Regions from separate parts of the Serratia nevei genome, predicted to be linked through region 1. Evidence: predicted binding sites of a transcription regulator. Region 1 holds the regulator's gene; the other holds the start of a gene.
What was found. Region 1 encodes LexA, which represses DNA repair genes until DNA is damaged. Its sites were predicted from a motif close to TNCTGTATGTACATACAGNA; they were not measured.
Positions count from the first base shown of each region.

Region 2: a site for LexA is predicted at 13,618-13,637, ahead of V8N38_RS16710 (DinI-like family protein). Genes of this name have one in related genera too.

Region 1 covers NZ_CP149940.1:4,850,319-4,866,415, forward strand. Annotated here, with positions in the region: gene dinF (MATE family efflux transporter DinF) at 299-1,636, opposite strand; gene lexA (transcriptional repressor LexA) at 1,738-2,346, opposite strand; gene V8N38_RS23185 (diacylglycerol kinase) at 2,449-2,817, opposite strand; gene plsB (glycerol-3-phosphate 1-O-acyltransferase PlsB) at 2,967-5,432, shown strand; gene ubiA (4-hydroxybenzoate octaprenyltransferase) at 5,499-6,371, opposite strand; gene ubiC (chorismate lyase) at 6,389-6,904, opposite strand; gene V8N38_RS23205 (MFS transporter) at 7,297-8,679, shown strand; gene V8N38_RS23210 (LacI family DNA-binding transcriptional regulator) at 8,704-9,705, shown strand; gene V8N38_RS23215 (nucleoside hydrolase) at 9,731-10,714, shown strand; gene malM (maltose operon protein MalM) at 10,770-11,675, opposite strand; gene V8N38_RS23225 (maltoporin) at 11,776-13,068, opposite strand; gene malK (maltose/maltodextrin ABC transporter ATP-binding protein MalK) at 13,098-14,207, opposite strand; gene V8N38_RS23235 (alpha-amylase family glycosyl hydrolase) at 14,200-15,171, opposite strand; gene malE (maltose/maltodextrin ABC transporter substrate-binding protein MalE) at 15,530-16,097, shown strand, end outside.
Region 2 covers NZ_CP149940.1:3,472,834-3,488,930, forward strand. Annotated here, with positions in the region: gene V8N38_RS16640 (ABC transporter permease) at 1-966, opposite strand, end outside; gene V8N38_RS16645 (sugar ABC transporter ATP-binding protein) at 963-2,453, opposite strand; gene V8N38_RS16650 (ABC transporter substrate-binding protein) at 2,508-3,425, opposite strand; gene V8N38_RS16655 (zinc-binding dehydrogenase) at 3,561-4,628, opposite strand; gene V8N38_RS16660 (LysR family transcriptional regulator) at 4,914-5,867, opposite strand; gene V8N38_RS16665 (M20 aminoacylase family protein) at 6,007-7,188, shown strand; gene V8N38_RS16670 (ABC transporter substrate-binding protein) at 7,211-7,999, shown strand; gene tmaR (PTS system regulator TmaR) at 8,158-8,475, opposite strand; gene V8N38_RS16680 (FUSC family protein) at 8,636-9,703, opposite strand; gene V8N38_RS16685 (N-acetylmuramoyl-L-alanine amidase) at 9,798-10,565, opposite strand; gene V8N38_RS16690 (helix-turn-helix transcriptional regulator) at 10,742-11,488, shown strand; gene V8N38_RS16695 (SDR family oxidoreductase) at 11,523-12,632, opposite strand; gene V8N38_RS16700 (hypothetical protein) at 12,891-13,097, shown strand; gene V8N38_RS16705 (DNA polymerase III subunit theta) at 13,152-13,340, shown strand; gene V8N38_RS16710 (DinI-like family protein) at 13,652-13,900, shown strand; gene V8N38_RS16715 (hypothetical protein) at 13,893-14,132, shown strand; gene V8N38_RS16720 (hypothetical protein) at 14,160-14,966, opposite strand; gene V8N38_RS16725 (sialate O-acetylesterase) at 14,970-16,097, opposite strand, start outside.

The DNA of each region.
Region 1 (16,097 bases):
GTGGTGAATCAGTGATCCCTGTCGCCGGCCGGGGTTAACCAGAAATTTTTCTGGCCGATATGCCCTTCACCTTAAGGAATATCTCTCCCCTTCATTCGCCAGCCACATGATTCATTATAGTTAAACATGGAAATAAAAAAGCCATATGACAGAATAAAAAACCATTAAGAAATGAAATAAACATAAAAAACGCCAACAAACAACAAACTAAGCCGGGCAAAACCAGGCTGAAAACATGTAAGCAAACATGAATAAAAACATAAGAAAAATTAATAATTAACCCAACAAGGCGTGCGGTTTAGCGTGCGGCAAACCAGCTGCCGCGCACCTGATGGCGGTGCCAAATCCAGCCCAGTGCCAGACCGCGCAGCGCCAGAAACACCGCCAGCGCCAGCCAGAGTCCGTGGTTGCCAAGCAGCGGCACGCTGAACAGCGCCAGACCGTATCCCGCCGCAGCCACCGCCATGCTGTTGCGCATCTCGGCACCGCGCGTGGCACCGATAAACATGCCGTCCAGCAAATAGCACCACACCCCGACCAGCGGCAGGATGACCTGCCACGGTAAATAGTGGGCGGCCAACGCACGCAGCTCCGGCAAGGAGGTCAACGCCGCCACGATCTGCTGGCCGGTAACGGCATACGCCAGGGCGAAGGCCAGCGCGACCAGCCCTGCCTGCCTGCAGGCCGCGTGCCACACCTTGCGCAGCTGGCTGTCGTCCCGGGCACCGTAGGCGTGGCCCGAATGGGCTTCCACCGCATAAGCGAAGCCGTCGAGCGCATAGGCGGTGAACGTCAGCAGATTCATCAATACCGCGTTGACCGCCACCACGTCGCTTCCCAGGCGAGCACCGAAGATGGTCAGCGATGCAAAGCACAGCTGCAGCAGCAATGAACGCAACATGATGTCGCGGTTAAGCGCCAGCAGCCGACGCAGATCGCCACGCCAGGCCTGGCGCAGCATCGGCAGGGTGATACCGCGCAGGCACATCACCCGCCACGCCAGCCACAGGCCGAGCAGCAGCGTGGCGTATTCGGCGATGGCGGTTGCCGCCGCCGCCCCTCGCACGTTCCAGCCCAGGCCCATCACCAGCCAGATATCCAGCACGATGTTCAGCAGGTTGCCGACAATCAGCAGGATCACCGGCGCACGCACATACTGCACGCCGAGCAGCCAGCCCAGCAGCACCAGATTAGCCAGCGCCGCCGGCGCGCTCAGCCAACGGATCTCAAGAAAACGCCGCGCCTGTTCCAGCACCTCGCCATTGCCACCGACGATCCGCAGCGCCAGTTCGATCAGCGGATAGCGCAACAGGACGATCGCCACCCCGGCCAGCAGCGCCAGCAGAAGCGGCTGCATAAAGGCGCGCGCCAGCGCCTGCGGGTTCTGTGCCCCCAGCGCCTGCGCCGCCAGGCCGGTGGTGCTCATGCGCAGGAACAACAGCAGCATGAACAGGAAGCTGGTCGCCACCGCGCCGATCGCGACGCCCCCCAGGTAGATCGGGCTGTCGAGGTGGCCGATCACCGCGGTGTCCACCAGCCCGAGCAGCGGTACGGTGATATTGGAGAAAATCATCGGCAGAGCCAGGCGCCACAGGGCTTTATCGGTGTCGCTGGTGAAGGCGGAAATCAAGCGCATGATGAGATGTTCCCGTAGCAGTGGCGAAGGGCAAGGTCAGAAACAAAAACGCCCCAGAACAGGGGCGATTGATACAAGAGGCGGCACTGAGAGTGCGACGATTAAATCCAGTCACCGTTGCGGATCACGCCGACCGCCAGCCCTTCGATAGTGAAATTCTGCTGGCGCAGATCGACCACGATCGGTTGGAATTCGTTGTTCTCCGGCAGCAGCTCGACCACGTTGCCGTGTTTTTTCAGGCGCTTGACCGTCACTTCGTCTTCGATGCGCGCCACCACGACCTGGCCGTTGCGCACGTCTTGCGTTTTATGCACCGCCAGCAGATCGCCGTCCAGAATGCCGATGTCGCGCATCGACATGCCGTTCACCCGCAGCAGGAAATCGGCGCTCGGTTTAAACAGGGAAGGATCCACCTGGTAGTGCCCTTCGATGTGCTGCTGCGCCAGCAGCGGCTCGCCGGCGGCGACGCGGCCGATCAGCGGCAGCCCTTCTTCTTCTTCCATCAACAGGCGGATACCGCGCGAGGCACCGGAGACGATTTCGATCACGCCTTTGCGTGCCAGCGCCTTCAGGTGTTCTTCGGCGGCGTTAGGCGAGCGGAACCCCAGACGCATCGCGATCTCGGCACGCGTTGGCGGCATGCCCGTTTGCGAAATATGATCGCGAATCAGATCGTAGACCTCTTGCTGTCTGGTAGTTAGTGCTTTCATTCCGCCCCCTGTTTGTTTATACAGTCTTGCTGTGAGTATATACAGGTAAGCGCGGATTGGGAACCGAAGAATAAATAAAAATCAGTCAGTAGGCGCCTTTCGTCAGCCAAAATGCTGCCATAAGACCGTGCCCCAAACGAACAGCGCCAGCACGATCGCCAGCGACACCGCCGCCGATCCCATGTCCTTGGCCCGACCGGACAGTTCGTGATGTTCGCTGCCGATGCGATCCACCACCGCCTCGATCGCGCTGTTCAGGATCTCGACGATCATCACCAGCGCTACCGATCCGATCAATAAAATGCGCGCTATCGCACCCACATCCAGCCAGACAGCCAGTATGATAGCCAGCAGGGTGAGCACCAGCTCCTGGCGGAAAGCCGCTTCGTGCTGCCAGGCGGCGGAAAGCCCTTTATAAGAATAGCCGGCGGCCTTGATGATGCGGGTCAGTCCGGTTGCTTGGTTTGCCATGTTTTCGTGCCTTTCTCAGAGGTCGGTCATAATAAAAAGAGTCTAGAACAGTCCGCGCTGACGGCTCTCGGTTTTCGAACACCACAGATCTGCTACCCGGTTTCTGGTATGCTTGCGGCGCATTGCTAACAAGAGGCTTCACGTTGTTTATGTCAGGTTGGCGTAAAATTTATTATAAAATATTGAATTTACCACTTAAATTGTTGGTAAGAAGTAAGGTCATCCCTTCAGATCCGGTTACCGAGCTAGGGTTGGATCCCTCACGGCCGATTTTGTATGTTTTACCTTACAATTCCAAGGCGGATTTGCTGACGCTGCGCACCCAGTGCCTGGCGCAGGATCTGCCCGATCCGCTCAACTCGCTGGAGATCGACGGCACCGTGCTGCCGAGCTACGTGTTCATTCACGACGGCCCGCGCGTGTTCCGCTACTACACCCCGAAAGAAGAGTCGGTAAAGCTGTTCCACGACTATCTGGATCTGCACCGCAGCAATCCGGATCTCGACATTCAGATGCTGCCGGTTTCGGTGATGTTCGGCCGCTCGCCGGGCCGCGAAGGCCACGGCACGCCGCACCTGCGTCTGTTGAACGGCGTGCAGAAATTCTTCGCCGTGCTGTGGCTCGGCCGCGACAGCTTCGTGCGTTTCTCCAACACCGTTTCGCTGCGCCGCATGGCCACCGAGCACGGCACGGATAAAACCATCGCGCAGAAACTGGCGCGCGTGGCGCGCATGCACTTCTCGCGTCAGCGCCTGGCCGCGGTAGGCCCGAGCCTGCCGGCCCGCCAGGATCTGTTCAACAAGCTGTTGGCGTCCAAAGCGATCGAAAAAGCGGTCGAGGACGAAGCGCGCAGCAAGAAGATCTCGCACGAAAAGGCCCAGCAGAACGCCATCGCGCTGATGGAAGAGATCGCCGCCGATTTCTCCTACGAAACCGTGCGCCTGTCCGACCGCGTGCTGAGCTGGACCTGGAACCGGCTGTATCAGGGCATCAACGTCACCAACGCCGAGCGCGTGCGCCAGCTGGCGCAGGACGGCCACGAGATCGTCTACGTGCCCTGCCACCGCAGCCACATGGACTACCTGCTGCTGTCCTACGTGCTGTATCACCAGGGCCTGGTGCCGCCGCACATCGCCGCCGGCATCAACCTCAACTTCTGGCCGGCCGGCCCGATCTTCCGCCGCTTGGGCGCGTTCTTCATCCGCCGCACCTTCAAGGGCAACAAGCTGTACTCGACGGTGTTCCGCGAATACCTCGGCGAGCTGTTCACCCGCGGCTACTCGGTGGAATACTTCGTGGAAGGTGGCCGTTCCCGCACCGGGCGTCTGCTGGAGCCGAAGACCGGCACCCTGTCGATGACCATCCAGGCGATGCTGCGCGGCGGCACCCGTCCGATCACGCTGGTGCCGATTTACATCGGTTACGAACACGTGATGGAAGTGGGCACCTACGCCAAAGAGCTGCGCGGCGCCACCAAGGAAAAAGAGAGCCTGCCGCAGATGCTGCGCGGCCTGCGCAAGCTGCGCAATCTGGGCCAGGGTTATGTCAACTTCGGCGAGCCGCTGCCGTTGACCGCTTACCTCAACCAGCACGTGCCGCAGTGGCGCGAGTCTATCGATCCGATCGAAGCTCAGCGCCCAAGCTGGCTGACGCCGACGGTCAACGATCTGGCCGGCCAGATCATGGTGCGCATCAACAACGCCGCCGCGGCCAACGCCATGAACCTGTGTTCCACCGCGCTGCTGGCTTCGCGCCAGCGTTCGCTGACCCGCGAACAGCTGGTCGAACAGCTCGAGTGTTACCTGCAGCTGATGCGCAACGCGCCTTACGCGCATGACGTCACCGTGCCGACGCAAACGCCGGACGAGCTGCTGGATCACGCGCTGAACATGAACAAGTTCGAGGTGGAGAAGGACAACATCGGCGACATCATCATCCTGCCGCGCGAGCAGGCGGTGCTGATGACCTATTACCGCAACAACATCCACCACCTGCTGGTGCTGCCGTCGCTGATCGCCAGCATCGTGATGCATCATCGCCGGGTATCGCGCGCCGAACTGCTGCGTCAAATCGGCATGATCTACCCGATGCTGAAAGCCGAGCTGTTCCTGCATAACGACAAGGAACAGCTGCCGGAGGTGCTGCAGCCGGTGATCGACGAGCTGATCCGTCAACAGCTGATCTGCGACAAAGGCGACGAGCTGGTGCTGAACCCGACGCGCATTCGCCCGCTGCAGCTGCTGGCCGCCGGGGTGCGCGAAACCCTGCAACGCTACGCCATCACCATGTCGATCCTCAGCGCCAACCCGAGCATCAACCGCGGCGCGCTGGAGAAAGAGAGCCGCATCATGGCGCAGCGTCTGTCGGTGCTGCACGGCATCAACGCGCCGGAGTTCTTCGACAAGGCGGTGTTCTCCACCCTGGTGGCGACGCTGCGCGAAGAAGGCTATATCAACGACAGCGGCGATGCGATCCGCGAGCACACCCTTGAGGTGTACAACATGCTGAGCGATCTGATCACGCCGGAAATCAAGCTGACCATCGAAAGCGTCAACATGCCGGAAGAGACCAACGTCCTGCCGCAGGCCGATGCGGAAGAAGAGCAGGACGAGTGATTTCGTCCGGTACGGAAATACAAAAGGCACCCCGAGGGGTGCCTTTTTTCTTGCTTTGGGGAACCGTTACGCCGGCAGATAGCTCAGCGCGATGCCGATAAATACCACCAACCCGACATAGTTGTTCTGCAGGAAGGCCTTGAAGCAGGCTTCGCGCTCGCGGCCGGCGATCTGTTTTTGCTGGTGAATGAACAGCGCGCCCGCCAGCAGCAGCGACCAGTAAAACGCCCCGCCGAGCTGCGCCAGATAACCGACCCACACCAGCAGCAGCAGCGTCGCGAACTGCAGCAGCCCGACGATCAGCTTGTCATAACGGCCGAACAGGATAGCGGTGGATTTGATGCCGATCTTCAAATCATCGTCGCGATCGACCATCGCATACAGCGTGTCGTAGGCCACCGTCCAGCAGATGTTGGCCAGCAGCAGCAGCCAGCAGCTGAGCGGCAGCGATTCGCTGACCGCCGCATACCCCATCGGAATGCCCCAGCCGAACGCGGCGCCCAGCACGAACTGCGGCAGGTTGGTCACCCGCTTCATGAACGGATACACCCAGGCCAGCGCCAGCGCCGCCAGCGACAGCCAGATGGTCATCGCATTGAGCGTCAACACCAGGCAGAACGAGATCAGCACCAGCACCGCAAACAGCACCTTGGCCTCTTTCGCGCTCACCCGACCGCTCGGCATCGGCCGCCCGGCGGTGCGTTTCACGTAGCCGTCCACCGCGCGATCGGCGTAGTCATTCACCACGCAGCCGGCGGCGCGCATCAGGAACACGCCGAGCACGAACACCAGCAAAATCGACAGCGGCGGCACGCCTTTCCCGGCCAGCCACAGCGCCCACAGCGTCGGCCACAGCAGCAACAGCGTGCCGATCGGTTTATCAATGCGCATCAAATGGCTGTAAGCCCGCCATTTACTTTGAGTCACGCTTCCCTCCAAGGTCTTGCTCTCCTCTCTTATGCAGGAACCGCTGAATACAGCGGCGAAGCCGGTAAAAACAATTCGGTCAGCAACAGCGGTTTGCCCGCCAGCCGCAGCCGTGAACGGCGCGCCCACAGCGCATCCTGTCGGCCGATATGGATATAGTCGCGGGTCAGATCGCCGCTGCTGAACAGGTAGCGCCCCAGCGGCAGCGTGCCCAGATCCACCAGCGCCTGGTCGGGGCCGGTCAGCGTATTTTCCGGGATCACCGTGCGCCCCAGCAGCCAGGGCTGGTCGTCGCCCAGCAGCACCACTTCGCGCAGCCAGTAGCGCGGGCTGTCGGGCAGGTGATTCGCCTCGTCGCCCAGCGCCTCGCGCGTGACGAAGCATTCGCGCTGCGGTTCGACGCGCACCTGGGCGCAATGGCGTTCAAATCGGCGGGTCATGGAGCCTAACTCCATCAGCCAGTCGCTGACGGCGGCGGGCGCCGGAGGATCCTGTTCGGACAACCACTCCAGCGGCGGCAGGATGGAATCCCTGATGCCAGACATTGCTTTACTCCTCGCCTGAACCGCGGCCGGTACGGCGCGCCAGACGATACAAACTGTTAACAGGCCCCCATTGTAGCGCAGAAATACGAAAGCGGCAGGCTGATTCGTGGCGAAAACGGCGGTGGCTTCCGCCGGAAAAACCGGGTTCCTGTCATCTTTTTGCCATCCGCGTTCTCTATCTTCGTTCCCCGGCACGATGACGATTCTGTGATCGCCTGCAAAGTTTCATCTTTGTCGCGTTGTTTTATCTACGCGCGTAGATACTCTGACACCGCAGCGTTGAATCGCCATGCGTCCGACATCATTTGTCGGCACACCTTTGTTGCCGGCACCAGGGAAACCATCTTTAACCGCGCCCCTCCAGGCGCAGAACAAAAGAGGATAGCACTGCCATGAGCGAAACAACGCTTGCCACTCCACAGACCGCCGACGCCGCGCTGGCGGCCGATGAACGCCTGGCAACCAAAGAGGGGCGCAGCCAATTTTGGCGCGCCACCTTCTCCTGCTGGCTCGGCACCGCCATGGAATACGTCGATTTCGCGCTGTACGGCCTGGCGGCCGGCATGGTGTTCGGCGACGTGTTCTTCCCCGAGGCCACGCCGCTGGTCGCCCTGCTGGCCAGCTTCGCCACCTACTCCGTCGGCTTCGTCGCGCGGCCGATCGGCGCGCTGGTGTTCGGCTGGATCGGCGATCGCAAAGGCCGCCGCGTGGTGCTGATCACCACCGTGGCGCTGATGGGCCTCTCCACCACGCTGATCGGCCTGATCCCGTCCTATGCGCAAATCGGCGTTTGGGCGCCCACCTGCCTGGTGATCCTGCGCTTCGCGCAGGGGTTCGGCGCCGGCGCGGAGCTGTCCGGCGGCGCGGTAATGCTGGCGGAATACGCGCCGGCCAAACGGCGCGGGCTGGTGGCGTCGATCATCGCCATCGGCTCCAACAGCGGCACCCTGCTGGCGTCGCTGGTGTGGCTGCTGGTACTGCAGCTCGACAAGGAAGACCTGATGAGCTGGGGCTGGCGCATTCCGTTCCTCGCCAGCATTCTGATCGCCGGCGTGGCGCTGTACCTGCGCCGCCACGTGCGGGAAACGCCGGTCTTCGAGCGCGAGCTGCAGCAAAACCACCAGCGCATGCTGGACGCCGCCCAGGCCGCACCGGATACGCGCAGCTACCTGCAGCGCACCAAGGCGTTCTGGGTGATGCTCGGCCTGCGCATCGGCGAAAACGGCCCTTCCTACCTGTGCCAGGGCTTTATCGTCGGCTACGTCGCCAAGGTGCTGATGGTCGATAAATCGGTGCCGGCGCTGGCGGTGCTGATCGCCTCGCTGTGCGGTTTTCTGGTGATCCCGCTGGCCGGCTGGCTGTCCGATCGCTTCGGCCGCCGCGTCACCTACCGGTGGTTCTGCCTGCTGCTGGTGCTGTACGCCTTCCCGGCGTTCTGGCTGCTCGACAGCCGTGAGCCGGCGATCGTCATCTCGGTGATCGTGGTCGGCATGTGCATCGCGTCGCTGGGGATCTTCGGCGTGCAGGCGGCCTATGGCGTCGAACTGTTCGGCGTGAAGAACCGCTACTCCAAAATGGCGTTCGCCAAGGAGCTCGGCTCGATCCTCTCCGGCGGCACCGCGCCGCTGATCGCCACCGCACTGCTGTCCGGTTTCGGTCACTGGTGGCCTGTCGCCTGCTATTTTGTTGTAATGGCGGGCATCGGCTTAATCACCACCTTCTTTGCTCCCGAAACCCGCGGCCGCGATCTCAACCTGCCGCAGGATGCCGCGTAGCGAGAAGGCGAACAGGACCTCAATGTGGATAATCACTCCGCGCGACGCGTTACCCGCGCCGACGTGGCTCGCGTAGCGGGCACCTCCGTCGCCGTAGTCAGCTATGTGATCAACAACGGCCCGCGCCCGGTGGCGGAAGCCACCCGGCTGCGCGTGCTGGCGGCGATCGAGCAGACCGGCTACCGGCCGAACGACATCGCGCGGGCGCTGGCCTCCGGCAGCACACAAACCTACGGGCTGGTGGTGCCGGATATTTCCAACCCGTTCTTCGCCACCCTGGCGCGGGCACTGCAGCAGGAAGCCTTCAGCCGCGGCCGTGTGCTGCTGCTAGGCGACGCCGGCGACGATCGTCAGCGCGAGTATGAACTTATCAACAACCTGCTGCGCCGCCAGGTCGACGGCCTGCTGTACACCAGCGTCGATCGCCATCCGTGGTTCGATCTGATCCGCGCTTCCGGCACGCCCTGCGTAATGATAGACACCATCGACAGCCAGGCCGGCGTCTGCGCCATTCGCGTCGACGAGCGCGACGCCGCCTGCCAGGCAACCCGCCATCTGCTGCAACACGGCTACCGCGATATCGGCATTTTTATCGGCCCGCTGACCATGCTCAACGCGCAGGATCGCCTGAACGGCTGGCGCGATGCGCTGCTGGAGGCGGGCATCGCGCCACGCGACGAGTGGATTTTCGAGGTGCCCTACACCCGCCAGGGCGGTTACCAGGCCACCCAGCGCCTGGTGCAAGGCCCGCGCCCGCGCGCCGTTTTCACCTCTAACGAGCAGCAGGCGCTCGGCTGCCTGTCGGCGTTGGCGGAGCATGGGCTGCGCGCGCCGGACGATCTGGCGCTGATCTGTTTTAACGGCACGCAGCAATCCGAATTCAGCGTGCCGCCGCTCAGCGCGGTCGAGCAGCCGATCGACGCCATGGCCAAGCGGGCCATCGCCATGCTGGCCGCCGGTGCCGCGCCCGCCGAGCTGCATGAATTCGCTTTTCAACTGCGCATCCGCCGCTCCTGCGGCTGTTAGCGGTTTTTCAGGACACCTTATATATATGCGTTTAATCATTGATTGCGATCCCGGCAACGGCGTGCCCGGCGCCAACGTCGACGACGGCCTGGCGCTAGCCCTGGCGCTGGCGGCCAAACCGCAGCTGCAGCTGGAGCTGATCAGCATCGTGGCCGGCAACACCCCGCGAGAAGTGGGCTTCGCCGTCGCCACCGATCTGCTGGCGCAGAGCGGCTATCAGGTGCCGGTCGCCCTCGGCGCGGCGCGCGCCCTGAGCGAGCCGCCGGAGCCGTGGCGCGCACATCTGGACCGCCCGATCGCCGATCCGAAGCTGGCGGCGCTGTGGCGTGACCTGCCCGCGCCCTCGCTGGCCAACGCGCCCGCACCGGACGCCGCCATCGCCATCGGCGAGCTGATCTGCCGGCATCCCGGCGAGATCACGCTGGCGGCGATCGGCCCGCTGACCAACGTTGCGCACGCCATGCAGCTTTACCCGCAGATGGCGCAGGCGGTGAAAGAGATTGTGATCATGGGGGGCGTATTCAACGTCGACGGGTACATCAAGGACACCAATTTCGGTTTGGATCCGGAAGCGGCGCGGCTGGTGTTGAACAGCGGCGCCACCATCACGCTGGCACCGCTGGATGTCACCACCCAGACCATGCTGACCCAGGCGGATCTGGCCGCGTTGACCCAGCCGGATACCCCGCTGTGCCGCTATTTACGCGCCACCACGCGGCCGTGGATCGACTATTCGCGCCATACGCGGCACCTGCCGGGCTGCTGGATCCATGATGCGTTAGTGATCGCCTGGCTGCTGGCGCCGCAGCTGGTCACCACCGAGATGTTCCATGTGGATGTGGCGCTGGAAGGGGCGTTGACGCGCGGCAGCTCACGCCGCTGGCGGCCGGACAGTCTGCGCCTGACGGTCGGCATGCCGCCGCCGCAGGGCAAGCCGGTGCGTGTCATGCAGCAGGTAGACAACGCCCGTCTGTTGGCGTTGATCGGCGCAACGCTGGCCCGCGGATGAAAAAAGGTGCGCCAAAGCGCACCAATCATCGAGCCAGCATCGGCAGCGCCGGGTGTTACCCCTTGCCTTTAACGCTGCTGATAAACGTTTTACGCGCGGTGGTCGAGCCCAGTTTCTCGGCCTCATTCATCAGTTTCAGCGCCTTGTCGATATCGCCCGCCTTCACCGCCTGTTTGATGCCGTTATTGAAGTAGCTTTCGGTATCGTTGAGCATCGGCTCCGCCGGTTTCTCCGGCGCCGGTGCCGGTGCCGCCACGGCGGCAGGGGCGGTCGAGCCCACCACCACCGGCGCCACGGTCGGCGCAGGCTGCAGCATGCCGATCATCACGTTGCCGGTGCCCTGTTCAGCGGTGACCTTAAGCTTCAGCGTGCCGGTCGTCGCGTGGCCGGCGATCGGATCCGGGATATCCGGTACCGCGTTGCCCACGCCCTGCGCATAGGCCTTGGCCGGGTTGGTCAACTGAGTGGTTTTCGCCAAGTCCTGGCGGGTGGTGTACACCAGCAGGTAAATCTGTTTTTGGCCGAGCGCCGGCGTCAGTTTCAGCGTGCCTTCGAGGCGATCGGAGGACATAGCCCCCGGCGGCTGATACGGGAAGTAGCTGCTCGGGTAATACGCCGCCGGGCGCAGATGCTCGTCCAGCACCAGCACGCTCGGCGCATAAAGCGAATTGTTTTTGGCAAGGCTGCTCAGCGTCACTTCCAGCGAACCGCGATCGGCCGGCAGCGTATAGGCGGCGATCGCCCCCTGAATCTCGCCCTGATTGAGCTGCGGGCTAACGGCGTCGAGCTTCACCTCTTGCGACACCGGCGGCTGCAGCGGCTGCCACGGCAGGCTTTGCAGCGTGGCGGCGCTGATGGCCGGCGCGACGGAAACGTTGGCCGGCGTCTCGGCGTTGGCCGCCAAAGGCGCGCCGACGGTCAGCGCCAGCGACAGGCAGAGTGACAGCAGATTCTTTTTCATCGTTATATCCTCTTTCAGCGCCGCGGCGGATCAGGCAAGAGATCCGGCCGCGGCGAATGCGGTTGGGGGAGAGCCGCTGGCCCTCCCCGCCCTGTCGTCGTTACCACCAAATTTCCATCTGGGCGCCGAAGGTGACTTCGTCATCCTTGCCGCGGCTGAAGGTATGCATGCTGGTGTCGTTGTAAGCGGTGCCGGCGTTATACCCGGTGTCGTCACCGGTGGCGTAGCCCCACTTCTCATCCCACTTGGCGTAGGTGGCGAACAGACGGATGGCCGGGCGCGACCAGATGCTGTTGCCCGCCTGCCACTGCTGGGCCAGGGTCACTTTATACTGGCCGTTGCGATCGCCGGTGCGCTGGGATTTGACGTTGTCGTAGCCCGCTTCCAGCAGGGTGCTCATGATCGGCGTCCATTTGTACATCGGGCGCACGCCCACGGTGTACCAGGTGGTGCCGTTGTTGTTGTCGCGGTCGATGTCCTGGAACATGGCGACGTACATCAACGCCCATTGATCGTTGAAGTCAATGGCGCCGTGATCCAGCACGCGGATCATCTTGCCGTTGTTATCGATGGTGGCGCCTTCGTTGCGGCCGTTGTTCTGCGAGGTCATCGAGTCGGTGGCGTACTGCACCACAAACTTGTTGTAACCGTTCAGGATGCTTTGGGTGTGTTCCGCGGTGAACATCCAGCCGTCTTTGCTCGCGCCGTCGGCCAGGTGGTAGTGGTCCTGCGCATTGGCGCGGCCGTAGTCCACGCCCAGCTCCAGGGTGCCGCCCGGGTTCAGCTCCAGGCCGGCCAAGCGCACGTCGAAGGTGTCGTTGACGGTCGGACGCTGTTTCCATTCGTTATCCAGGTAGCCGTAAGAGCCGCCGGACTCCGAGTTGCGGGTCACGGCAGCGGAAAGCTTGCCGAAGCCCAGATCGATGTTTTCCAGACCGGCGCCCGGGCCGGAGATATCCCAGTAGTAGAAGTCGATCATGTGAACGTCATGACGCTGATAGAAGCGCTTACCGGCCCACAGCGTGGAGCCCGGCAGCCAGTCGATCAGGTTTTTACCCTGCACGTTGACTTCGCGGAAGCCCGGAGTCACGTCTTCCCAGTCGGAACGTTGCGAGACCGAATAGGCCAGGTTGGTGTCGAAGTAGAAGCTCTTGTCGCCTTCTTTCCACACTTCCTGCCCCAGTTTCAGCTCGGCGTAGGTTTCGCATTCGTTGCCGAGACGGTATTTGCTCGCGGCACCGGTGGCCTTGAAGCACTGTTGCTCACCGCCGCTGCCGGTCCAGCCGATGCCGGAACGGGCGTAACCGTGGAAATCCACGGCCAGCGCCTGGGTAGAGAGAACACCGGCGGCGACAGCCAGTGCCAGAGGAAGTTTGCGCAGAGTAGTCATCATTATTCTCCTGTTATACCGACTTTGATGCTTTAAACGCCCGGCTCCTGGTGCAGCCGTTTACATGCCGTACCGTCTTCACGGAACAGGTGGCAGCGGTGAGGCGGCAGGCCGATGGCGAATGTGGCACCTTCTTCTACCAGCACCACGTCATTCTGGCGGTACACCAGGTTTTGACGGATAGCCGGGATTTGGATGTGGATTTGCGTCTCGTTGCCGAGTTGCTCCACCACCTGTACGTCGCCGGTAAGCCGCACTTCAGAGGCTTCGCCGGGCAGCAGATGTTCAGGGCGAATGCCCAGTGACAGGTTGGCGCCGGGCTGAACGCCCGCGCCTTCCACCGGCAGCCAGACCAGCTGGCGGTTGGGCAGTTCGACCTGCACCTGTTGCGGCTGCGCCGCGGTCACCTTGACCGGCAGGAAGTTCATCTTCGGCGAGCCGATAAACCCGGCGACGAAGCGGTTGGCCGGGTAGTGGTACAGTTCCAGCGGCTTGCCGACCTGGGCCACGCGACCGGCGTCGAGCACCACGATCTTGTCGGCCAGCGTCATCGCTTCGACCTGATCGTGGGTGACGTAAATCATGGTGCGCTGCAGGCGCTTGTGCAGACGGGAGATCTCGATGCGCATCTGCACCCGCAGCGCGGCGTCGAGGTTGGACAGCGGTTCGTCGAGCAGGAACACGTCCGGCTCAGCCACCAGCGTGCGGCCGATCGCCACGCGCTGACGCTGCCCGCCGGACAGCGCCTTCGGCCGCCGATCGAGCAGGTGCGCCAGCTGCAGCACCTCGGAGACCTGGTTCACCCGTTGATTGATTTCCGCTTTCCTGGCGCCGGCCAGCTTCAGGCCGAACGACATGTTGTCCGCCACCGACAGGTGCGGATACAGCGCATAGGATTGGAACACCATGCCGATGCCGCGCTCGGAAGGCGGCACCTCATTCATACGTTTCTCGCCGATCAGCAGCTCGCCGGAGGTGATGTCCTCCAGCCCGGCGATCATGCGCAGCAGCGTCGATTTGCCGCAGCCCGACGGCCCGACAAACACCACAAACTCGCCGTCTTCGATGGTCAGATTGACGTCTTTGGAAATCACGGCCTCACCGAAGGCCTTATAAACGCTGCGCAGTGTGACGCTAGCCATGCGTTACTCCCCTGCTTTCGCAGTTAACATGTCGTGTGAAAATGGCGGAGGCAAAGCCCGCCAAAACCCATTGATGACCCTCTTGCTGCGCGCCGTGCTGCCATGCCAACGGCAAGGTCGCCTCAGACGGCGCGGCCGCCTGAGTATAAGGCTGCAGGTTTATCAGCGCTTCAAGGCATTGATCCTGATGGGTTATAAGTAAGCGCACCACGCCGTCTCGCTGGCTGACCGCGCTCAGCTCGCCGCGCTGGATGAGCGGCGAACGGCGCAGGGCCAACAGCGCCTGGCAGTAACGTAAGGTGGAGTGGCTGTCATGCTGTTGGCGGCTGATGGCCAACGCGCGGTGTTCGATCGCCACCTGCTGATACCAGCTGATTTCGCCGGCGGTGACCTGTTCGGGGGCCTCATGCCACGGCATCGGCGTTTGCGCGCCGCGCGGATCCTGCAGGCCGGCGGCATGCGGCAGCCCCAGCTCTTCGCCCTGATACAGGCAGATCGGCGCCGGCAACATCGCCAGCAGCGTCAGAAAAGCGGCGGCGGAGCGCAAATCGCCCTGCCCCCAGCGGCTGACCACTCGGGGCTGATCCGCGTCGCCGGTGCTCCACAGGCTGTCCGCCAACGAGGTGCGGCGGGCATGCAGCACCGCCACCAGCTTCTCCGCGCTGAACGGCATCACGTCCAGCGCCAATGCGCCGTGGGCGAACCGCTGCGGCGCAACCGCATTGCGAACGCGGTTGGCTTCATCGGCGTACCACAGCGTCAGCCCTTCGCCCGTCACCGTCGCCTCGGTCTCCGGCGCCAGCGTCTGCGGCAGCAACAGGCCGTCGATCGACAGCGCTTTCAGGTACGGCAGCGCCGCCAGCATGCCGTGCGCGTCGCCCACGCCGTCCCCGTTTCCGTCACGGAAACCGGCCGGATGGATCCGGTACAGGGTAGGCTGGGTGGCGATAGGCATTGACGACATAAATCCGGTATCCCTGCTGCGCGTGGCGTTGAAAATCAATGGGCCGATAGTGCGGGAGTCGCCGGAAAGGGTAATCATCCGTAACAGGATTTTTCATGGGGGAGGAGACGGGAGGATGAGAGAACGACCACAGCGATGAGAAGTTCCGCGCTTAAGGCAAATCTGTGATCCGGCTGGCAAAAATCGCCCCCCTATTTTGTGCCTGACGCCACAGAATAGAGCGCAACGTTAACTGGATCACACTCCTCATCACAGGGGCGTAGAGGGGGGGAGGATGAGAATATGTCGCGTTGTGACCCACTATTACCGCGAAACGTCTCTCCTTGATTTATGTGCCCACAAAAAGAAGGACTGGATTATGACTCGCAGCATTACCCTCGCCCGCACGCTGGCGCTCTCGGCACTGGCCACCCTGGTGCTCTCTTCTTCCGCCTTCGCCAAGATCGAGGAAGGCAAACTGGTTATCTGGATCAACGGCGACAAGGGCTATAACGGCCTGGCCGAAGTCGGCAAGAAATTCGAAAAAGACACCGGCATCAAGGTCACCGTCGAGCACCCGGACAAGCTGGAAGAAAAATACCCGCAGGTGGCCGCCACCGGCGACGGCCCGGACATCATCTTCTGGGCCCACGACCGCTTCGGCGGCTATGCGCAGTCCGGCCTGCTGGCCGAAATCCACCCGTCCAAAGCCTTCCAGGACAAGCTGTTCCCGTTCACCTGGGACGCCGTGCGCTATGACGGCAAGCTAATCGGCTACCCGATCGCCGTCGAAGCGCTGTCGCTGATTTACAACAAAGACCTGGTCAAACAGCCGCCGAAGACCTGGGAAGAGATCCCGGCGCTGGACAAGCAGCTGCGCGCCAGCGGCAAAAGCGCCATCATGTGGAACCTGCAGGAACCCTACTTCACCTGGCCTATCATCGCCG
Region 2 (16,097 bases), 1.4 Mb from region 1:
GTAGATGGCGGCCAGGATGATGCCGCCCTTCACCACGTTCTGGATATACGGCGACACGTTCATCAGATTGAGGCCGTTGTTGAGCACCCCGAGCATCATCGCCCCCACCAGCGTGCCGACGATGGCGCCGCGCCCGCCGGAGATCGCCGCCCCGCCCAGCACCACCGCGGCGATGGCGTCCAGCTCGAAGCCTTCGCCGGCGTTGGGCTGCCCGCTCATCAGGCGCGAGGTCAGCACCAGCCCGGCCAGCGCGGCGGTCAGGCCGCTGATCACGTACACCAGCATCTTGTAGCGCGGCACGCGGATGCCGCTCAGGCGCGCCGCCTCTTCGTTGCCGCCCATCGCGTAGACGTAGCGGCCGAACGGCAGCTGGTTGAGCATCAGCCAGGCCAGCACATACACGCCGAGCATGATCAGGATCGGCACCTGGATGCCCAGCACCGTGCCGCGGCCGAAGAACGAGAAGACGTCGGGCAGGCCGGAGATCGGGTAGCCGCCGGTATAGAGCAGCGCCAGGCCGCGGGCGATGCCCATCGACGCCAGGGTGACGATGATCGGCGGCATGCGCAGATAGGCGATGCAGGCGCCGTTGGCCAGGCCGAACAGCGCGCCGACCGCCAGCGCCGCCACCATCGCCAGCGGAATGGGCACCGCCGCCAGCATCAGCCCGGCGGCGACCGAACCGGCCAGCGCCATCACCGGCCCCACCGAGAGATCGATGCCGCCGGTCAGGATGGCGCAGGTCATGCCCACCGCGATGATGGCGTTGATCGACACCTGGCGCGCCACGTTGGTCAGGTTGTTGACGCTGAGGAAGCTGTCGTTCAGCAGGCTCATCAATACGAACAGGACAACGAAGCCGATAAACGGCAAGACCGCCGGGTGATGCAGCAGTTTTTCCCAGCGCTTGCCGAGGCTGGGGCCGGCGGCGCGGCGCGCCACGGCGGGTTGTTCAATTCCGATCATAGGGCACTCCCGGTCGCGTGAAGCATGATGTGGTTGGATTCGATGTCGTCGCCGGTCAGCTCGGCGACGATGTGGCCGCCGCGAAACACCAGCACGCGGTCGCACACGCCGATGATCTCCGGCAGTTCGGAGGAAATCATGATGATGGAGATGCCCTGCTGGGTCAGTTGCTGCATCAGCTGGTAGATCTCGGCCTTGGCGCCCACGTCAATGCCGCGCGTCGGCTCGTCGAAGATCAGGATGTTGCAGTCGTTGTTGAGCCAGCGGGCGATCACCACCTTCTGCTGGTTGCCGCCGCTCAGGGTGCTGACGGAGGTATCGGCGTCCGGGGTTTTCACCCCCACGGCGCGGATCAGCCGCTGCACCACGTCGCGATCCTTACGGGCGCTGACGAAAATCTTGCCGCGCCGGTGGTGCCGGTTGAGGGTGATGTTCTGCGCCACCGAAAACGGCAGCACCAGGCCCTCGGTTTTGCGGCTCTCCGGCAGCAGGCCGATACCCTGCGCCAGCGCCTGCGCCGGGGAGCGCAGCGCCGCCGGTTGGCCGCCGAGGCTGACGCGTTTGCGGTGGCAGCGGCTGGCGCCGATCAGCGCCGAGACGGTCTCGGTGCGCCCGGAGCCCACCAGCCCGGCGAAGCCGAGGATCTCGCCCTTGTGCAGGTGGAAGCGGTCGGTCGCGCCGTGCTTCTCGCGCTGGATCTCCGCCTCCAGCAGCACCGTCGCGGTATCGACCGGGTGCTGTTTCGCCGGGAAGGCGTTCTCGATTTTTCGCCCGACCATCAGCCGCACCAGCTCTTCCACGTTGGTGTCACCGGTGGCCAGCGTTTCGATGTAGGCGCCGTCGCGCAGTACGGTGATGCGATCGCAGATGGTGAAGATCTCGTCCAGGTGGTGCGAGATAAACACCATGCCGACGCCCAGCAGACGCAGATCGTTCATCACGCTGAACAGGTGTTCGGCCTCGCCCGGCGTCAGCGTGGCGGTCGGTTCATCCAGCACCAGCACCCGCGCCTCCAGCGACAGCGCCTTGGCGATCTCAACGAACTGCTGCTGCGCCACGCTCAGCTGCTCCACCGGGCAATCGAGATCGATAGTCACCGTTAGCCGCTTGAAGATCGCCTCGGCCTTGCGCCGCATCGCCCGCCGATCCAGCAGGCCCCAGCGGTTCCGGATCTCCCGGTTGAGGAAGATGTTGTCGATGGCGCTCATGTAGGGAATCAACGAGAACTCCTGAAAAATAATGCCGACCCCGGCCTCGATCGCCTGGCGATAGTTGTTAAAGCGGCGCTGCTCGCCGTCGATAAAAATATCGCCCTCGTCCGGCTGATAGATGCCGCACATGATTTTTACCAGCGTCGATTTGCCGGCGCCGTTTTCGCCCAGCAGGGCGTGCACTTCGCCGCGTTGAATGGCCAGATCGATGCCGTCCAGCGCCTTCACGCCGGGAAAGCTCTTTTTTATTCGCTTCAGTTCCAGTAAAGGTGTCACCGCATAGCCCTCCGCGCCGAACGCCCCGCCGCAGCGGGGCGAACCCGGCCGCTGTTACCAGCTAAAGCCGGCCGCATTGCTGCGGTCGATCAGCTTCACTTTGACCGGCACGGTTTTCGGCACCGTGGCGCCCCAGTAGCGGGCCAGCGCAATGCCGAGCGCGATGCGCAACTGGTCGCGCGGGAACTGCGCCGAGGTGGCGATAAACGGCGAGTTCGGCTTGAGGATCTCTTTGATGGCTTCCGGCTGGCCGTCGACGCTCACCAGCTTGACCTTGGCGCCGTTGCTTTCGATCGCCGCCAGGGCGCCGAGCGCGCCGACGTCGTTGACGCTGAAGATGCCCGCCAGATCCGGCGCCGACTGCAGCATGTTTTCGGTCACGGTCAGCGCGGTGTCACGTTCCTGCTTGCCGTTTTGCTTGGTGACGATCTTGATGTCGGGGTATTTCTTCATCGCCGCTTCAAAGCCGCGCACGCGCTCCAGGATCGGCACCACCGGGATGCCGTCGAGGATCGCCACCTTGCCTTTGCCGCCCAGCGCTTTCGCCAGGTATTCACCCGCCTGGAAGCCGGCGTCGTAGTTTTCCGAGCCGACGAACGAATCCAGCGGCCCTTCCGCCTGCGCGTCGATCGCCACCACCACCGCGCCGGCCTTATGAGCGGAGATCACCGCCGACTGCACCCCCACCGAATCGGTCGGGTTGATCAGCAGGATATCCACCTTCTTCTGCAGCATGTCTTCCACGTCGCCGATCTGTTTGGCGACGTCATGGCGCGCATCGGCCACGTACACCTTGGCGCCGATATCCGCCGCCGCCTGATCCAGCGCCTGCTTCATGGTGACGAAGTAGTCGTTGTTCATTTCCTGGAACGACATACCGATAGTGATTTGCTTGGCCAGCGCCCCATGGCTGGCCGCCAACATTCCACCGGCGACGATAAAAGGTAAGGTCTTTTTGAATAATGAAAACATAGCCAATTCTCCTGTAGGGAAGCTTCTTGTTGTGGTTATCAGAGCAACAGCATGTCTTTACGTTTGGCCGACCGGCCGGCCCCTCATTGCGAGCGGGCCGGCGATCGTGACTGCAACAGCGGTACGGCGGGAGGGTCAGGGAACCAGGATCACCTTGATGGAGTCGGTCGAGTCCGCCAGGGCGAAGGCTTCGTCCCAGTCGTTCAATGAATAGCTGTGGGTAACCACGCCATTGGAGGTCACCAGCCCGCGCTCGAACAGATCGATGGCGATTTCGTAGCTGTAGGGCGCCAGGTGCGCGCCGCGAATGTCCAGCTCTTTGCGATCGCCGATGATGGACCAATCGACGGTGGTTTCCTTGCCGAACACGCTGAACTCCACGAAGCGGCCCAGCTTGCGGATCATCTGCAGCCCCTGGGTGACGCCGATCGGCGCGCCGGTGGCCTCGATGTAGACGTCGCAGCCGTAGCCGCCGGTCAGCGATTTGACGATCTGGTCGGCGTCTTCCTTCAGCGGGTTAATCACCACGTCGGCGCCAAATTCCTTCGCCAGCGCCAGCCGCTCGTCGATGGCGTCGATCACGATCAGTTTCTTCGGCGTTTTCAGGCGCGCCACCTGCACCATGCACAGCCCGAGCGGCCCGGCGCCGGCCAGCACCACCACGTCGTCCAGCTGGATGTCGCCGCGCGCGACGGTGTGGATGGCGCAGGCCATCGGTTCAATCAATACCGCGTCTTCATGGCTCAGGCTTTCCGGGATCTTGTGCACGATGGCGTTCTCGGAAAAGCGCATGTACTCCGCCATGCCGCCCTCCGCCACGTCTTTTTGGAAACCGTAAATGTTATGCGTCTCACACATCCAATAACTGCCGGATTTGCAGTAGCGGCACGCCCAGCACGGCACGATCTGCTCGGCGATCACCCGCTCGCCGAGCCGGTATTTGCCTTCCGCGCCCTCGCCCAGCGCGGCGATGCGGCCGTAAAACTCATGCCCCGGCACCACCGGCGGTTTGACCCACGGGTTCTCCCCCCAAAACATCTGTGCGCCGTTCTTGCACTTGCAGTCGCCGGCGCAGATGCCGCAGCCTTCCACCTTGATCACCAGCTCGTGTGCCTTCGGCAGCGGCGTGGGCACCTGTTCGAAACGATAGTCCTGCGGGCCGTGGCAAACGACCGCGCGCATTTTTTCCGGCAACTGGCTCATCTCTTCCTCCAATACACTCGTTAAACGCTTGAATTTTCTTAATGTTGACGTTGTCATTTTTATCCAAAAAAAAACAACAAACGTTATAAAGTGATAAATTTCAATTGATTAATCATAAAACACCCAGGAAAACTCAAAATGACAACGTGAACATAGAGCGACATATAACCAAAGCTGCAAAAATAATTATTTGAGCAAAATCACATATCGTTAACATTGCGACTAAAAATGCTACAAATGCGGATCGCGATCCCATTTACGGGATCGGCGATCCGGGGGGATCCGCTAAATCAGCAGGCGCACGCGATCGTAGATCTGGCGATCTTCCGGCCGCGACGATCGCGCCTGCTGGCGCAGGGTGCGCACCAGCGTGTCGATAAACGCATGGGCGGCGGCGCTCAGAATGCTGTTACGCCGGGTGACGATATTCAGCTGCGCCGGCTGGCAGCTCTCCCGCAGCGCCAGCGGCTGCACGCGGGAGGCGAACTGCGGCAGCGCGACGATCGGCCGCGGGCACCAGGTACACATCTCAGCGGACTCCACCAGCGCCTGCAGCATGCCGAACGAATGCGCCTGGATAATGCGCTGGCGCGGCAGGCGCGCGCCGTGGCGGTGAAACACCTCGTCGAGCAGCGCATCGAAACTTTCCGGGGTATAGCTCATCACCCAATCCTGCTCCAGCAGCTGATGCAGCGAGGTACTGTGCGCCAGCGGGTGGCCGCGCCGCACCATGTACGCCGTTTCATACTCCAGCAGCGGCTCGCAGTGGAACTCCTGCGGCGCCGACGACGCCGGCAGCGGCGTAATGGCAAAGTCCATCGTGCCCTCGCGCAGCTGCGACTGGGCGTTGGCCATCAGGCTTTCCGACAGTTCCAGCCGCACCGCCGGCACCTTGCTGCGAAACGCCATCACCGCCGGCGGCAGCACCGTCAGCATCAACCAGGGGGTGATCGCCGCCTTGACCAGATCCGCCGCCCGCCCGCGCAGCGCCGCCATTTCCCCCTGCGCCTGCTCCAGCTGATTCAACACCAGCCGGGCGTGCGCCAGCAGGGTTTTGCCGTAGGGGGTAAAGCCCAGCCCGGTCGGGGTGCGGATCAGCAGCGGCAGCGCCTGTTCCTGCTCCAGTTCGCGCAGCGCGCGGGTCACCGCCGCCTGCGACAGCCCCAGATGCCGCGCCGCCGCGCGAATGCTGCCGCTGTCGGCGCTGGCCACCAGCGCCTGCAGTTGGTGCAGTTTCATGTTCACCTCCTGACAATCATTGGTTGTCAGCATAACCGAACGGCGGCTACCCGGCAAAAACGGAGTTTGCTAGTCTCGATGCCTATCCCTCTGCCCCGTTCCGTGCCCGTTGGTCGGGACTCTTTTGCCGGAGACCGTGATGAACCCTTCACTCGTACTGCCTGAGATCGCCGCCGTTCATGATGAGATGGTCGCGCTTCGCCGCCACATTCACGCCCACCCGGAGCTGGGCTTCCAAGAGTTCGCGACGTCGGCTCTGGTGGCGCAGCGGCTGGAGGAATGGGGTTACCGCGTCACGCGCAGCGTAGGACAAACCGGCGTTGTCGCCACACTGCAGCGCGGGCCGGGAAGATCGCTCGGCATCCGCGCCGACATGGACGCCCTGCCGATTGCCGAAACGACCGGCTTGCCGCACGCCAGCACCCATGCCGGGGTGATGCACGCCTGCGGCCACGACGGGCACACCGCCATGCTGCTGGCGGCGGCGCGCTATCTGGCGCAGCAGCCGAACTTCAGCGGCACGCTGCACCTGATCTTTCAGCCGGCGGAAGAAGGCGGCGGCGGCGCCAGAGTGATGATTGAAGACGGCCTGTTTGAGCGCTTCCCCTGCGACGCGGTGTTCGCCATGCACAACGTGCCCGGCTTCCCCACCGGCCACCTGGGCTTCGCCAGCGGCCCCTTCATGTGCTCGGCCGATACGGTACACATCACCCTGCACGGCCACGGCGGCCACGGCGCGGTGCCGCAGAGCACCGTCGATCCGGTGGTGGCCTGCGCGGCCATCGTCATGAGCCTGCAAACCATCGTGGCGCGCAATATCGATCCGCAGGAAACGGCGATCGTCACCGTGGGGGCGATGCAGGCCGGCCAGGCCGCCAACGTGATCCCGGCGACCGCCACCCTGACGCTCAGCGTGCGCGCGCTGACGGCGGCGGTGCGTGAGCGGCTGGAGCAGCGCATCACCGAGCTGGTCACGGCGCAGGCCGCCAGCTTCGGCGCCCGCGCGGAGATCGACTATCAGCACGGCTACCCGGTGCTGGTGAACCACCCGGCAGAAACCGAGCTGGCGCGCGCGGTGGCGCTGGAATGGGCCGGAGAGAGCCGGGTTATCCCCACGCTGCGACCGTTCACCGCCAGCGAAGATTTCGCCTTTATGCTGGAGAAGTGCCCGGGCAGCTACATCTCGATCGGCAACGGCCCCACCACGCCGGGCAATTCTCTGCACAACCCCGGTTATGACTTCAACGACGACGGTCTGTCGCTGGGCGCCACCTACTGGGTCAAATTGGTCGAGCGCTTTTTGGCTCGCCCTGCGGTTTAATCGCCAACGCTGAGGAAATGACATGAAAACCATCAAAGGGCTGTTGTTGTTGCTGCCGCTGGCCGCGAGCTTTCCCGCGCTGAGCGGTGAATTCAGCGGCAAAGTGATCAAGCTGGGCATCGATCCCACCTTTCCACCGCTGGAATATAAAACCCCGCAGGGCAAGCTGACCGGCTTCGGCGTCGATATCGCCCAGGCGCTGTGCGACCAGATGCAGGCCAAATGCGTGTGGGTAGAAAGCAGCTGGGACGGCATGATCCCCGGCCTGCAGGCGAAGAAGTTCGACGCCATCGCCTCGTCGATGACCATCACGCCGCAGCGCCGGCAGCAGATCGCCTTCTCCAGCAAGGTCTCCAACGCCCCGGCGCGGCTGGTGGCGCATAAGGGCAGCAACCTGCAGCCTACCGTCGCCTCCCTGAAAGGCAAATCGGTCGGCGTGCAGCAAGGCTCCAGCCAGGAGGCCTACGCCAACGCGCTGTGGCGCCCGGCCGGCGTTAACGTGGTGGCTTACCAAAGCCAACAGGAAGTGAACGAAGATTTGGCCAACGGCCGGCTGGATGCGTCGCTGCTGGCCAGCGTCAGCGCCAGCGAGTTCTTCAAAACGCCCGGCGGCAAAGATTTCGCCTTTATCGGCGCCGAGCTGACCGACAGCAAATACTTCGGCGTCGGCGACGGCATCGGGGTGCGCAAAGACGATACCGCGCTGCTGAACGCCTTCAACGCCGCGCTGCAGGCGATCCGCGCCAACGGCACTTACAAGAAAATCAACGACAGGTATTTCGACTTCGACATGTACGGCGCGGAGCAGTAACCAGCGTTCCCCGGCGGTCACCTGCAGATCCTGCAGGATGGGGAGGCGCCTTCGGCCGCCGGGGAACGCCCCAACGGAAACGGCAGTGTCGGCAAGAACGGAAAATCAGGCGGGATAAAGATGCGGGCCAGGCAGGACGCTCGGCCCGCTAAAGCGGGTTACTTCACTTCGCCCATCGCTTTCAGCTTTTTGGACAGCTCGCGGCGTTCTTTGGACAGATCGGCATTTTTGATGATGTAGTCATCAACGCGATCTTCGTAGTCGCTGCGCATGTTGGCGATGATGCCCTGAATGTCTTCAATGCTCATGCCGGGCTTGATGTACTCACTCAGGTTGTCGAGCAGCAGCACGCGCTTCTGGTTATCACGAATTTTCTTTTCGTTGTCGACGATCTCGCGTTGCAGTTTGTTTTTGCGGCGGAACATACGCACAAACTCCAGCACGTCCTGGAAACTCGGCTTATTTGCATTATCCATCTTTATACCCTTGCTTTAGTAATACACAGATTCATTTGCTTACGGCCACATGGCACCAAGATACAGGTTTGTGGCGGTCCGGCACAACAGTGATTGCCTTATCTTACCCACTTTGCCCCGGCGGCCAAAACCCAAAGCGCCGCCTTCATGATCTGACCCCTTATTCGCGCCCGGCGGCGGTGCAGACCTGGAGCAGATCCCCCAGCTCTTCCAGCTGCTGCGCCAGCTCCATGCTGAGCCAGACATAGCCGTAAATCGGCGCTTCGCCGTGCTGGCCGAGGCTGACCTCTTGCATCAGCGTTTTCAGCTCGCCGGCGATCTCCGCCAGCTGCCCCACCGCCGCCTGCCGATGCGCCTGGGGCCCTTCGCGCATCAGCACCGCCAGCGATTCCAGCGAGCTCAGCGTCAGCAGCTGGGTGCTGCGCAGCGTGCGGGCGTTCAACATGATGAAGTGCGTTTCACGCGAGGCCCAGTAGGCGTCGGCCATCAGCTCCAGCGTGCACACCAGATTGCGGCTGAGGGTTTGCACCGCCTCGAACACCGCTTTGGGGATGCGGGTTTCCTTGCTGGCGGGCACGATCAGGCTGCGCAGCTTCACCACCTGATTCAGCAGGTCCTTGAGCTGCGGCTCCAGCCGCGGCCGCTCAATGACGTTCGGTGAAAAATATGCGCCGTAGAGGCGGGCGGCGGTTTGCAGGCAGTCCGCCATCTGCATGCGCCACAGAATATAGGCGCGCTGTGGGTAGATGCTGGTGAACAGCAGCGCCAGCAGCGAGCCGAAGATCACGTCGCCGCTGCGCCACAGCGCGGTATGCATGTCGCCGGCGCCAGCGCCGCACACCACCGCCAGCGTGATCCCCACCAGCAGCGCCATATACGGCCGTTTGCCCAGCGTCAGGTAGCCGCAGACGAACATCACCACGCCGCACCAAGCCAGCATCAGCGGCAGCGAATAGAGTTCCAGATACAGGGCGATCAGGCCGGACGCGGCGCCGAACACCGTGCCGGCAATGCGTTGCAGCGCCCGCTGCAGCACGTTGCCCCAAAACGAGATCGGCCCCATCACCACCACCAGGGTGATCAGCGGCCAGGTGCCTTCGGGCACCGCCAGCAGGCGGATCAGCAGAAAGGTCAGGATAAACGCCAGCCCAATGCGCACGCCGTGGACGATGCGATAGTGGCGGTAGGTCAGCAATTCAAGGGAAGAGATTTTTCGATCGAGGCGCACGATGCCTCCGATAAAGACCAGCCAGGCCGCTATTTTAGCGGAGGAAGCCCGGCAAGGAAAAGGCGAATGAGGCGTCCCCCATTCGCGATCAGGCTCAGGCGACGTACTTGTCGACCAGCGCGCGCAGAACGGCGGCGGTTTCGACATCCATCACGCCATCATACTTCTGCTGGCGGAAATGCAGTTGGAACGCGCGCACCAGCTGGCGATAGCCTTCTGCGGTATTGGCCGCCGAGGTGTCGTAGCCGTATTGGGCGAACAGCTTCAGCAGCTCGGCCTGCGCCGGCAGCCCCTGGCGGCAGTATTCCTGCTGGCGCTGCTGCTTGGTCGCCTCGTCATACCAGGCACCGACGCCGGCCTGATACAGCTGCTGCCACGGGAACTGCGGGCCCGGATCGCTCTTGCGGCCCGGGGCGATGTCGGAGTGCGCCACCACGTTCACCGGCGAGATGTCCGGGTAACGCTGCAGGATGTTTTGCGCCAGCTGGGTGACCGCCTCGATCTGCTGCGGGTTAAACGGCGGGAAGGTGATGTTTTCACCGTCGCCGCTCGCCAGGTTGACGATCTCGATGCCGATCGAGGTGTCGTTGATATTGCTGCGGGTGCCCCACTGGCTGGTGCCGGCATGCCAGGCGCGCTCGTTCTCGTCCACCAGGTTGAAAATGCGCACGCCGCTGAAGCCGGCAGCCTGATAGGTGGCCTCGGCCGGATCCGGCACCAGATAGTGCGCGCTGACCGATTTTCCGGTCAACGACTTCACCGAGTCGGCAAAGTTTTGCGCCGTGTAGTGCAGCACCAGAAAGCGCACGCGGTGGCCGAAGCTGGCGACCGATCGGTAGCTATTGTAATCAATCTTGTACATCGTAAAGTCCCTCTCTCGTTTGATTTCACTGAGCGGCCTCTCATCATGACAGGCCACTCCGCACAGGTGAACCTTTGGCCCACCCTTTTTGTTTTAGCTAATTGCTAAATTATGCGCAAGTGTTTTTTAGCAAAACCGTTATTTACCTTTTTGCTAAAGAGTGCGATCATCGAACAATGGAAACTAAAGAAATCAGGCGCAACAATCTGCGCGAATTGATGGCCCGCTACGCCCGGCAAGGCGTCAACCAGAATGAGTTCGCCACGCTGGTTGAGTCTTCCGCGCCGACGCTGAGCCAAATCATCGGGGAAAAATCCTCCCGCAATCTTGGCGACAATCTGGCCAGGCGGATCGAGGCCAGGCTGAATTTGCCCAAGGGCTGGTTCGACGTGTTTCACGAAAAGCAGCTGGTGCGCCCGTTTGACAACGTGGCGGCGGAGTCGGACTTCCAGCCCGCCCGTTTGAAACCGGTGGTATGGGAAGATACCGAACAGGACAAGGAAGAGTTTGTGGAGATCCCGCTGCTGGATATTGATTTTTCCGCCGGCGACGGCTGCTACGAAATCGTCGATCGCGAGGAGTTTTCGCTGATCTTCCGCCGTTACTACCTGCACAAGATGGGGGTGGCGGTCAACGCCGCGCGTATTATTCGCATCTCCGGCTCCAGCATGGAGCCGCGCCTGCAGGACGGCGACGTGGTCGGCATCAACACCGACGACACGCGCATCCGGGAAGGCAAGACCTACGCCATCCGCCACGGCAATTTGCTGCGGGTGAAGGTGCTGATCGAGCAGCCGGACGGCGGCGTCATCATCCGCTCCCTCAACCGGGAAGAGTACCAGGACGAACACCTCAGCTATCAGCAGCGCAAAGAGCAACTGGTGGTGCTCGGCCGCGTCTTCTGGTCCTCTTCGTCCTGGTAGCGGAACAACCTCGGGCGCCCGCTGCGCCCGGCGGTTATTTGAAGTCCACCACCATCTGCTGCTGGATAGACAGCCCGCGGGTCGACTGTACGCAGCCGGCGATGTAGTCGGTGAAGCGCGGCGGCTTCGGCATGCCCAGCTTGAGGATCTTCTCGTTGCTGAAGCGCACGTTGAGCATGGCGAACGATCCGTACAGGCGCATCGCTTTCAGCATCAGCCGCTCGTTGCACGGGCCGAAAATGTCTTTCAGCTGGCGGCGCATTTTCACCAGCGCGTCATACGTCACCTGCGCATACTCATCGCCCACCGGCGCTTTTTCCAGCGCGGCCGCCATGGCGTTGTCGATTTCGGCAAAGCTGACGCTGCTCTCCACGCCGGCGGAGATGTGATACACGTCGTTCTCCAGCGTTTCGCTGTTCATCAGCATCACCAGCGCATCCGCGCAGTAGTCCGCCGGGATCACGTCGATATTGTCCTGCAGCGAGCACATGAATTTGCGCAGCATCAGCGCCATGCCGAACACCCAGAAAATGCTGCTGGAAGGCTGGCAGCCCAGGCGGGTGTGCCCCACCACGATCGACGGACGAGCGATGGTCAGCGGCATTTGCGGGCAGCGTTGGCGCATCAGCTGTTCGATGGTGGATTTGGAACGCGTATATTCCACCAGGTGCTCGGCGTCTTCCTCAAACTCGCCGCTCTCCGCCACCAGCGAACCCGGCTCCGGCGAACAAGACATGGCGGTACCGACGTGCAGGAAACGTTTTAATCCCGGCACCTGCGCCATTCTTTCGGCAAAGGCCAGAGTGCCTTCTACGTTTACCTTCCAAATGAGCGGGTTATTACCAAATGAAGCAACGGCCGCACAGTTAATAACGTGCGTGACATTGTTAATACGTGCGTCAGTTAAAAAGTCGGCCGGCTCGGAAAAGTCGCCCAACAATATATTTTCTATCGTAATTTTAGACAGCAGGTTCGCATCGATATTAAACTTTTCCATATTCGTGCGAATACGGGCCAGCCCTTGCTGCGCATCATCGGCGCGCACCAGCAAAAGATAATTAATAGACTGATTTTCAATCAATAATTTTTCGAGAACTGCACCACCGAGAAAGCCGGTAGCGCCGGTCAACAGTAGCGTTTTCATAATTGTCACCCACATTGGCATTGAATGTGGAAGATTGTATCTGCGGATAATTAAACAAATATTAAATAGAATTACGGCGCCCCTACTCAATTTTCTTAATATTATCTTAAGGAATCTTTTGAAACATCCATCATGGATTTCGTAACAAAAGAGTCGGGCACGCATTGCGATTAATCCCTACTGTTTAAATACCATTGATGTAGCCCCTGATTTAATTTAACGGTCAATGTTATTTCTCTTCTCGTCCGTGGAGGACTTATGACCTATAACCAAAAAGCCTGGTTGGGGGTTTTGCTGCTGTGCACCCTGTTTTGGGTGGCGGTCATCGGCGGCGCCTGTTCGCTGTATAACCGGGCGGATCGCCTCAATGCACACCAGCCGCAGAGCGAGTTCGCCGCGCGCCACAGCCTGGCCCCCTGCTCGCAGCAAGGCGCCCAGGCGTCCACCGCCCCCCGGAATGGGTAGGGACAAGACCCGCTAACGATCCTATTATGCCCTAAGGTTAACAGGGAGATAACGATGGCTCGAAAGCTGGATAGCTTACCGCAGGCACAACGCGAAAAAATAGAAACCGATTTGCTGGCCATCAGCGTGATCTACAACGAGCGCTACGGCATCGCCTCGACCCAGGCGGAAACGGAACAACAGATCCCCGACCACCTGCTCCCCTACTTTCATCAACGGCTGGATTATTATCGCCGTGCGTAATTGCGCGCATTTCGCTAACCGCCGCTTGGCATCGCTCCCCACGCCGTTACAATAGGGGCATCTTGTATCCGCCACTGAAGAGACGCGATTTTGAGCAGCAAGGCAACGGCCACATTTTATATTCACGATTACAAAACAATTAATTTAATCTGCTGATATTATTGATTTTTTATTTTAAAAAAATTCATGTGGTACGCAATTTTGTACGCATCATTTTCTTCAATTCACCTCACGAAACCGGTTATTGCTTGACGTACACGAGTTCATCGAACAACATTACTGTATATGCATACAGTCATTCGAAGGTGCCAATGTTCGTAGAGCTGATTTTTGACCAACGTAATGTTAAAGGTTTGCCTGACGCGGCAGAGATAATCAAAGCAGAACTGACAAGGCGGGTACATCGGGTGTTCCCTGATGCAGAGGTGAAAGTAAAGCCGATGCAAACGAACGGACTCATTAGCGACGCTAACAAAAGCGACAGAGAAAAGTTAAATCGGCTTCTTGAAGATATGTTTGAAGAGTCAGAACAATGGCTGATGAGTGACATCTATGGGTAGCATTACCCTCGCCGGGCGACAGATTTTCGTTCTCAATGAGAATGACAGATACCCAGAGCCACAGCAGAACAGCCCACCTTTTTTCGCAATCCGCGAAGATGAAGAAGGCCAGCACTGGCTTTATGTGTGGCATAAAGGGCGCTGGCCGCTCGTCTCAGAAACGCCATTCGAGAACCAGGGCAAAGCCGTTGATGCGGCGCTCGCCTTCGACTTTGCCACGCTGTACAAATAGCCGGGTTCCCCCGGCTACAATGGTTGCTTAGATCGCATTCCAGCCATTCGCCGCAGCGATTTCTTGCATTCGCTTGTACATCAAATCGAATTCTGCGGCAGTTAGAGCGCGGTTGTAGACAGCATATGCGCCCATGATCGTGGTGCTGCTTTGAGTTAACCGGCTACCCATATTACCCACACGGATCGTATCCTTGCCTCGCAAATCACGAATCATAGTTAGATCCGCGTTGCGACGGTTCAGGGTGATGCCAACTGTCTTATCGATGATGTACCGACGTTTACTCGCAGTCTCCCCAGAGCCAAAATCCCCATTCCCGTCATAAATAGCGGCAAGGAATCGCCATGTTGCCGTATCCTCCGTCGCTGGCGGCGGGCTAGTGCCATTTGAAATGGAGACGTTATCAGATATAACTGTCGCTCCTGTCGGCGTGCCATCATAAACAGATGCGACAGCTGTGCGGTAGCCATTCTGCTCCATGATCAGTCCAGAGCCTGCGACAGTAACACCGGCTGCCGATGTGGTCTGGAATGTACCGATTAGATTGCAGGCGCTAAGCCCTGTAGGAGTCCAAATTTTATTTACACTAATATATGTGAAATTCTCCGTTTCATTAATATTAAGGTCGAGATAGCCAAACCTTCCCAATTTTGAGGATTTCGCATCTATGCGGATTGGGTTTCCGACAATTGTTGGCTGCACGCCACCTTCTACCAAGTTAATGCCCAGCATATCGCCGCCAAGGCCAAATGACACCAAACCCTCGCTAACAGGAACATCTATGGAAACTCCGGTAGAAAAAATAGAATCACCCATAACTAAATCAATAGCCATGTATTAGACCTCGCTACATTCAATTGTTTGGATAGCTGCAAATGTCGCCAGCGAATAATTTTTATTTACCAACTCTGGGATATTCTCTTGCGGATATTGGTTAGGCATCCCATACTCCCACTTGTTGTAAGCAACTTCACTCCCACTATCGCATATATTGTGCGTTCCGCCATGAGCGCTATCACCTAAAGTCACGGTAACTTTTCCAGTTAACTTTCTGGAGCACAAAATCTTAATTACCGTTGGCGAAACAGCGGTAACCGTCAAGTTATCAGAGCTAAGTGCACCTGATGAATCAGCGACAGAGATTCCCTTATCTGAATGCTCAACATAGTTCCACCCGCTGAATACTTTGTTGAACTTCAGCGGGCTGATATGAGGTGTCATACCAAGATAAATAGCATCATCATGATATACACCCTTCTCACACTTAAATGGATATGAGCCATATCCCGACATGTGACGGAATGCATCCCGAGCAAACATAGCGCCAATAATTCGATATGAGTTAGCCGATAAATGCGCGCCTGGATTCGATAATCCCTGATACGATCCGACCAGCACGACATTATCATTTTTTAGCGCCAATTCTATTTGCGCGGAAGGTACACCCATCCCGCGAACATAGTTATTCCCGAGTTGATTAAGCATAAACAGCGGCTTTCGGGCTTGCCCGCTTTTATCCATACATGACGCAATCAGAGTATCATGCATTGACTGCAAGCGAGGATAATAGAATTCAAACGACTGACCATTATCATTCTCACCCTGCATGTAGATAATGCCGCCAATTTCCCAATCGTAGCCAGCAGCAGCTGCGGCTTCTGCAATGCCATCCAGGGCGGTCTCCACACGGTTGTATATCTCTGGTGTCGCGCCCTTCTTCAGTTGTTCGATGGTTCGGCCGGAAACGCCGCAGCAGGCGACGCCGATGATAAAGTCCTCATCATTTTCCACACCCATGCTTTGGTTGTGATAGGCCTTCAAATTATTGGCAAAGGACGAAGAAATAGTCTCTCCATATCCGCCAGACGTGTTGGCCACGATGTTTCCTGCGTTATCCTGCATGACCTCAACCAGCGGCCTAAAGATATTTGCACCACCAAGCGGCGCATATTCATAAGTTGTATT